One region of the Pantoea sp. GW821-FHT03E06 genome, then DNA from elsewhere that is predicted to be linked to it. Evidence: predicted binding sites of a transcription regulator. Region 1 holds the regulator's gene; the other holds the start of a gene.
What was found. Region 1 encodes CRP, which controls carbon source genes, mostly activating them, when cyclic AMP is high. Its sites were predicted from a motif close to ATGTGANNNNNNTCACAT; they were not measured.

Region 1 (4,199 bases):
GCTTCCAGCGCATCGTGCGCATTTTTACGCAGCAGCCCGCTTTGCCACTGTGGCCATAGCCAAATCATACCGGCGAAAGCAATCAAACAGCCCATTAGCGTGTCCATCATGCGCGGCAACAAGAATTGCGCGCCGTTGAGCGATAGCAGCTGCAGTGAATACACCGCGGTGACGGTGAAGCCAATCATCGACCAGCCGTAATATTTCCGCGTGATCAGATAGCTCGCCAGCGTGATGCCCAGCATAAATAGCAGAGTGATCGACTCCGGCACCGCCAGCCGCAGCGAGGCGGCGGCAATCAGCAAACCGGCAAAGGTGCCCAGCGCACGGTGCTGAATACGCACGCGCGTGGCGCTGTAGCCGTTCTGGCTGACGAACATGATGGTCATCAGAATCCAGTAGGGTTTAGGAATGTTGAAGAACAGCGCCAGCGCGCTACCAAACATCAGCATTACGGCGAAGCGGGCCGCGGTGCGTAACGCGGTAGATTTGAATGATAAATAGCTGCGCAACGCTGGCAATAGCGGTAAGCGGCGCTGACGATCGGCCATGAGATCGCGCGTGTAAAGCGGCTTCTGCGTGCGCAATACGCGGGCGATGCGGCTGAAGTGATAGAGGCAGAAGTTGCCAACCGGGTTATCCGGATGCTGACGGGCAATTTTCTCCAGCGCACCCAGCTGTTTCTCCATGTGAAAACGATCCGGCAGCTGATGATAGAGAATCGCATCAGCCAGCACGCGCAAACGTGCGGAGATGATTTTGGCGTTCCAGCGGATCACCGCTTCAGCGTGGCTCTCCTCCACCAGTTTCTGTACCTCTTCGGGCTGATGCAGGCTGACCGAGATGTGTTCCTGCAAATCCAGCGCCACCTGGAAGGCGCGCGTCAGGCGCTTGTGACTGTTATCGCGGCTGGCCGACAGCATATGCATTTGCTGGTAACAGGTAGTGATGAGATCGACCGCTTTCTGCTGGCGCGCCAGCAGCGGCGGTAACGCTTTTTCCGGATCGGTCAGCTGTGTCAGTAAGGTGTATTTGGCATCGCAATAATCCGCCAGCTCGCGAAACAGCAGGCTGAGCGATTCACGCATCGGCTGCTCTTTCCACAGCCAGAACCAGAACCAGTTGAACAAGCCGTACCACAGCGTACCGCCAATATAGAGCAGCGGCGGCACCCATATCGGCATGCGCCCAACCAGGCTGAGCGTAAAGATAGCAGCGATTAAGGTGGCGGGCAGCAGGCGTGCATGCAGCGGGCCGATTTCGCCGGTCACGCCGATCAGCAGCGGTAGCGCCAGCAGGATCAACGGCAGCGGAATCTGGTAAGCGGTCAAAATTTGCATCAGGAAGCTGCCGGTGGCAAACAGCGAACCACCCACAATCAAGCGTTTGAAAAAGCGTTTGTGCGGCGTATCAAGACCCGCCATATTGCAGCAGGCAGGCACTAGCGAGAACAGCAGACCTTTTTGCAGATCGCCAAACAGCCAGCCGAGAGCCACAGGCAGGCACAGCACCAGCGTTTGCCGCAGTGCATAGTTAACTTCAGGATGATAGATGATTCGGCGCCACATCAGCTCATCGCAAATAGAAACGGCGCGATGTTGCCATCACGCCGTGGGTGAGAAGAAATTAGCGGGTGCCGTAGACGACGATGGTTTTACCGTGTGCAGAGATCAGGTTCTGATCTTCCAGCATTTTCAGGATACGACCCACGGTTTCGCGTGAGCAGCCCACGATCTGACCAATTTCCTGACGGGTGATTTTAATTTGCATGCCGTCTGGGTGAGTCATCGCATCTGGCTGTTTAGCCAGATTAAGCAGCGTTTGCGCGATACGTCCTGTTACGTCAAGGAAAGCAAGGTTGCCCACTTTCTCTGATGTCACTTGCAGACGACGCGCCATTTGCGACGAAAGTCGCATTAAAATATCCGGGTTTACCTGAATCAGCTGACGGAATTTTTTGTAGGAAATTTCAGCCACTTCACAGGCAGACTTCGCACGCACCCAGGCACTACGTTCCTGGCCTTCTTCGAAAAGACCGAGTTCGCCGATGAAATCTCCCTGATTGAGGTAGGAGAGAATCATCTCTTTGCCTTCTTCATCTTTAATCAGTACCGCTACGGAACCTTTCACGATGTAGTACAGCGTTTCCGCTTTCTCACCCTGATGGATGAGCGTGCTTTTGGACGGATATTTGTGAATATGGCAATGGGACAGGAACCATTCGAGTGTAGGGTCTGTTTGCGGTTTGCCGAGAACCATTCGCTATTATCCTCTGTTGTAATCGTGCCCAAAATACAGGGGGCATTTTTTCCCTGTCAGGCGGTTTAATCGTCGAGCGTTTCCAGTAATGGAAAAATTATTCCGGGTCATTCTTAAGCTACGCTTTTGATTCTTCCCGCCTTCGTCTGTAACGACGAAAATATTTTCAGCACTGTTTGTAGCACAGCTTTTGCGAGCTGTCTTGTGTTGTCTCGCTTCAGCAAACGGGGGAATAGTCTGGATTGCTGTTTATCAGGTGAAAGCGTACTCTGGCGGCAAAACCGCCGCTTCAGGAGAAAGAATCATGCAGGCACGAGTGAAATGGGTGGAAGGTCTTACCTTTCTCGGAGAATCCTCATCCGGACATCAGGTGTTAATGGACGGGAATTCCGGTGATAAAGCGCCAAGTCCAATGGAGATGGTGTTAATGGCAGCAGGGGGTTGCAGCGCCATTGATGTGGTCTCGATTCTGCAAAAAGGGCGCAGCGATGTGGCCGATTGCGAAGTGAAACTCACCTCTGAACGCCGCGAAGAAGCACCGCGCATTTTTACCCACATCAACCTGCATTTTATTGTCAGCGGCAAAGCGTTGAGTGATAAGGCGGTTTCCCGCGCGGTTGATTTGTCAGCGGAAAAATATTGCTCGGTGGCGATCATGCTGGGCAAAGGCGTGGAAATCACCCATAGCTATGAAGTGATCGAACGTTGATGTTTCCAGGTGCGCATTAATGCGCACCCTACAAAACGCGCTCATTTCGTAGTGTCGCCATTAATGGCGACCTATCACTCTTATTCAATCCGCTTCCCTTCAATCAGTCGTTGCACCAGCGGCAGCATAATCAGCTCCATTGCTAATCCCATTTTCCCGCCGGGTACCACCAGCGTATTAATGTGCGAGATAAACGATCCCTGAATCATCGCCAGCAGATAGGGGAACGCAATCCCTTCTAAGCCACGGAAATGGATCACCACGAAGCTCTCATCCAATGACGGGATTTCCCGTGCGGCAAACGGATTTGAGGTATCGACGGTCGGCACGCGCTGGAAGTTAATGTGCGTGCGCGAGAACTGTGGCGTAATGAAGTTAATGTAATCCTCCATCGAACGCACCACTGAATCCATTACCGCTTCGCGTGAATGACCGCGCTCGCCGGTGTCGCGCACCAGCTTCTGAATCCACTCGAGATTAACAATCGGCACCACGCCAACCAGCAGATCAACATGTTCTGCCACATTCTGCTGCTGCGTGACAACGCCGCCGTGCAGGCCTTCATAGAACAACACATCGGTGTTTTCCGGCAGCGGTTGCCACGGCGTGAAGGTGCCCGGAACCTGATTCCACGGTACCGCTTCATCATAGGTATGCAGATATTTACGCGATTCGCCCAGCCCGGTTTTACCGTAGTGTTTGAACGTCTGCTCTAACAGGCCGAAGTCATTCGCTTCCGGGCCGAAATAGCTAATATGGCGACCGAGGTCGCGCGCCTTACGGATCGCCATGTCCATTTCTGGACGCGTGTAGCGATGGAAACTGTCGCCTTCGACTTCCGCCGCATGCAGATTCAGCTGCTGGAAAATCTTGCGGAAGGCGAGGCTGGTGGTAGTGGTTCCGGCGCCGCTGGAACCAGTGACGGCAATAATTGGATGCCTGGCTGACATAACAGAGCTCCCTGTGAAGTCCGGCGATGAGCATTGTTACCACGAATTGCCGCTGGGTGCATCAGCCGCGAAATTCACCCTTCGGCATGATGTTGATGGATTCATGCAGCTCCGACCATACCAGCACCACGTCGCCGCGCTCCAGCTGACGGCGCACGTCGGCCACTTTTTGCATCAGGCTTCGTTCCTGCTCGCCGTAATCGGTGCCTTCGCGCAGCACGAACGTTTCAATCAGGTTTTCCAGCGTTTCTGCTTCAAGTTCTTGCCACGGAATAATCACA
Region 2 (4,199 bases), 3.3 Mb from region 1:
CACCCGTGGTGAAACGCAGGCGCTGGTTACCGCAACGCTGGGTACCGCGCGTGACGCGCAGAATCTGGATGAGTTGATGGGCGAGCGTACTGATAGCTTCCTGTTCCACTACAACTTCCCTCCGTACTGCGTGGGTGAAACCGGTATGGTTGGCTCACCGAAGCGTCGTGAGATTGGTCACGGCCGTCTGGCGAAGCGTGGCGTGCTGGCAGTGATGCCTAAGCAAGCTGATTTCCCATACACCGTACGTGTTGTGTCTGAAATCACCGAATCAAACGGTTCCTCTTCAATGGCTTCTGTGTGTGGTGCTTCTTTGGCACTGATGGACGCAGGTGTACCGATCAAAGCAGCCGTAGCCGGTATTGCTATGGGTCTGGTTAAAGAAGCTGACAACTTTGTGGTTCTGTCTGACATCCTGGGTGACGAAGATCACCTCGGCGACATGGACTTCAAAGTTGCGGGTAGCCGCGAGGGTATCACCGCGCTGCAGATGGATATCAAAATCGAAGGTATCACCCGCGAAATCATGCAGGTTGCTCTGAACCAGGCGAAGGGTGCACGTCTGCATATCCTGAGCGTGATGGAACAGGCAATCAGCACGCCGCGTCAGGAAATCTCTGAGTTCGCGCCGCGCATTTACACCATCAAAATCAGTTCAGACAAGATCAAAGATGTTATCGGTAAAGGCGGCTCGGTTATCCGTGCGCTGACCGAAGAAACCGGTACTACCATCGAAATCGAAGATGATGGCACCGTGAAGATCGCTGCAACTGATAGCCTGAAAGCCAAAGAAGCCATTCGTCGCATCGAAGAGATCACTGCTGAGATCGAAGTTGGCCGCGTTTACTCTGGCAAAGTGACACGTATCGTTGATTTCGGTGCCTTCGTGGCCATTGGCGGCGGTAAAGAAGGTTTGGTTCATATTTCTCAGATCGCCGATAAGCGCGTTGAAAAAGTGACCGACTACCTGCAGATGGGCCAGGAAGTTCCAGTGAAAGTCATGGAAGTGGACCGTCAGGGCCGTGTACGCCTGAGCATCAAAGAAGCGACAGAGCAGAAACCAGCGGAAGAAGTTGCTACCGCTGCCACTGATGCATCTGACGCCGAGTAAGCGTTTACCGATTGGCCTCTCCCTGCTCTGCGGGGAGAGGTATTTAGATCATCGCGAGGGCGGGAATCCTTGTGCACAGCAGGAGGATGACAGGATGGTTGTCCCAATGTTTGTATTCGGGAGTGGGAAATGAAGCCTTTTTTGCGCTGGTGTTTTGTTGCGACAGCTATCACGCTGGCAGGATGCAGCAACTCCAATTGGCGTAAGAACGAAGTTCTGGCAGTACCTTTGCAGCCCACACTGCAGCAAGAAGTCATTCTTGCGCGCATGGAACAAATTCTTGCCAGTCGTGCCCTTACCGATGATGAACGCGCACAGCTGTTATATGAGCGCGGAGTGTTGTATGATAGTTTGGGTCTGAGGGCATTAGCGCGGAACGATTTTTCGCAAGCGCTGTCTATAAGACCAGATATGCCTGAGGTATTTAACTATCTCGGTATATACTTAACGCAGGCAGGCAATTTTGATGCTGCCTATGAAGCGTTTGATTCTGTACTTGAGCTTGATCCAACTTACAACTATGCGCATTTAAACCGTGGTATCGCCCTCTATTACGGCGGTCGATACAAGTTAGCGCAAGATGATCTGCTGGCGTTTTATCAAGACGATCCTAACGATCCTTTCCGCAGCCTTTGGCTCTATCTCGTTGAAAGCGATATGGATGCCGACAAGGCGAAAGTTACGCTGAGACAGCGTCATGACAAAGCGGTCCGGGACCAATGGGGATGGAATATTGTCGAGTTCTACCTTGGCGACATCAGTGAAAAAACATTGATGGAACGTCTCAAGGCGGACGCAACGGATAACACCTCGCTCGCTGAACATCTCAGTGAAACCAACTTCTATTTAGGTAAGTACTACCTAAGTCTGGGGGAGAAGGACGACGCGAAAGCGTTGTTCAAACTGGCGGTGGCCAACAACGTAAACAACTTTGTTGAACACCGATACGCATTGTTGGAACTGGCGCAACTCGGCCAGACACAAGACGATTTATCAGAATCTGACCAGCAATAGCTGACGAACTTTTATTGCCTGAATACCTGTAAAGTCATCATCTTCAGAGATGAGGGCTTTTCTGTTCGTCAAAACTTCTAATTTGAGCCGGTTCACACTTTTTGATGAAAATGACTGAAAGTTTTCACGACGAGTTATGTAGACTGGCCGCCGCAATCTAAGAGGCACGTGTACTACATGACTGATATTCAAACCACTTTTGCTGACCTTGGCCTGAACGCCGACATCCTCGAATCACTGAACGGTATGGGCTACGTTAAGCCTTCTCCAATCCAGGCTGAGTGTATTCCTCACCTGCTGGCTGGCCGTGATGTGTTGGGTATGGCGCAGACCGGTAGTGGTAAAACCGCGGCATTCTCATTGCCGCTGCTAAACAACATTGATCCTACTGTTAAAGCACCGCAAATTTTGGTGCTGGCACCGACCCGCGAATTAGCGGTACAGGTTGCTGAAGCCGTCACAGAATTCTCTAAACACATGCGTGGCATTAACGTTGTAGCCCTGTACGGCGGCCAACGTTATGACGTGCAGCTGCGCGCCCTGCGTCAGGGACCACAAGTGGTAGTGGGTACCCCTGGTCGTTTGCTGGATCACCTGAAACGTGGCACGTTAGATCTGTCTAACCTGCGCGGTCTGGTACTGGACGAAGCTGATGAAATGCTGCGTATGGGCTTCATCGAAGACGTTGAAACTATCATGGCGCAGATTCCAGACGGTCATCAGACCGCGCTGTTCTCAGCAACCATGCCAGAAGCGATTCGTCGTATCACCAAACGCTTCATGAAAGATCCGCAGGAAGTGCGTATCCAGTCAAGCCTGACAACGCGCCCAGACATTTCTCAGTCTTACTGGACCGCATATGGCCGTAAAACCGACGCGCTGGTTCGCTTCCTGGAAGCTGAAGATTTCGATGCAGCCATCATCTTCGTACGTACTAAAAATGCCACGCTGGAAGTGGCCGAAGCGCTTGAGCGCAGCGGTTATAACAGCGCAGCACTGAACGGTGACATGAACCAGGCACTGCGTGAGCAGACGCTGGAGCGTCTGAAAGATGGTCGTCTCGACATTCTGATCGCGACCGACGTAGCCGCACGTGGTCTGGACGTGGAACGCATCAGCCTGGTGGTAAACTTTGACATCCCAATGGATGCTGAATCTTACGTTCACCGTATTGGTCGTACTGGCCGTGCTGGTCGTGCTGGTCGCGCACTGCTGTTCGTTGAGAACCGCGAGCGTCGTCTGCTGCGCAACATTGAACGCACCATGAAGCTGACCATTCCAGAAGTTGAGCTGCCTAACGCAGAGCTGCTGGGTGAGCGTCGTCTGGCTAAGTTCGCGGCTAAAGTACAGCAGCAGCTGGAAAGCAGCGATCTGGACATGTATCGCGCACTGCTGAGCAAAATGCAGCCGGGTGAAGATCTGGATATCGAAACACTGGCCGCAGCACTGCTGAAAATGGCTCAGGGCGAACGTCCACTGATTCTGCCACCAGAAGCACCGCGTCCAGCACGTCGTGAATTTAGCGATCGTCCTGACCGTGGTGATCGCCGTGATTCACGTGATTCTCGTGGTCCACGCGAAAGCCGTGACAGCCGCGATGGTGACCGTCCTCGTCGTGAACGTCGTGACGTTGGCGAAATGCAGCTGTACCGCATTGAAGTGGGCCGTGATGATGGTGTTGAAGTGCGTCACATTGTTGGCGCGATCGCTAACGAAGGCGACATTAGCAGCCGTTACATCGGCAACATCAAGTTGTTCGGTACCCATTCAACCATCGAGCTGCCGAAAGGTATGCCGGGCGAAGTGCTGCAGCACTTCACTCGTACGCGTATTCTGAATAAACCGATGAATATGCAGTTGATGGGTGATGCACCGGTGCATGAGCGTAGCGAACGTCGTCCTGCCGGCGGCGAACGTCGCGGTAACGGTGCTCCGCGTGATGGCGCACCACGTGGCGAAGGCGCTCCACGTCGCTTCTCCGATCGTCGTGAAGGCGGCCGCGAAGGCGGACGCTTCAGCCGTGAAGGTGGTCGTGGCCCACGTCGTGAAGAGGGTGCAGCCGCTGCACCACGTC

Region 2: the regulator CRP is predicted to act here: its motif matches at 2,206-2,223, upstream of yrbN (protein YrbN).

What each region holds. Positions count from the first base shown of each region.
Region 1 is NZ_JBWKUG010000001.1:3,830,940-3,835,138, reverse strand. It holds gene AC07WB_RS17950 (YccS/YhfK family putative transporter) at 1-1,568, opposite strand, end outside; gene crp (cAMP-activated global transcriptional regulator CRP) at 1,627-2,259, opposite strand; gene AC07WB_RS17940 (OsmC family protein) at 2,564-2,968, shown strand; gene AC07WB_RS17935 (phosphoribulokinase) at 3,049-3,918, opposite strand; gene AC07WB_RS17930 (YheU family protein) at 3,980-4,198, opposite strand; gene AC07WB_RS17925 (hydrolase) at 4,195-4,199, opposite strand, start outside.
Region 2 is NZ_JBWKUG010000001.1:555,847-560,045, forward strand. It holds gene pnp (polyribonucleotide nucleotidyltransferase) at 1-1,111, shown strand, start outside; gene nlpI (lipoprotein NlpI) at 1,241-2,125, shown strand; gene yrbN (protein YrbN) at 2,230-2,286, shown strand; gene AC07WB_RS02540 (DEAD/DEAH family ATP-dependent RNA helicase) at 2,303-4,199, shown strand, end outside.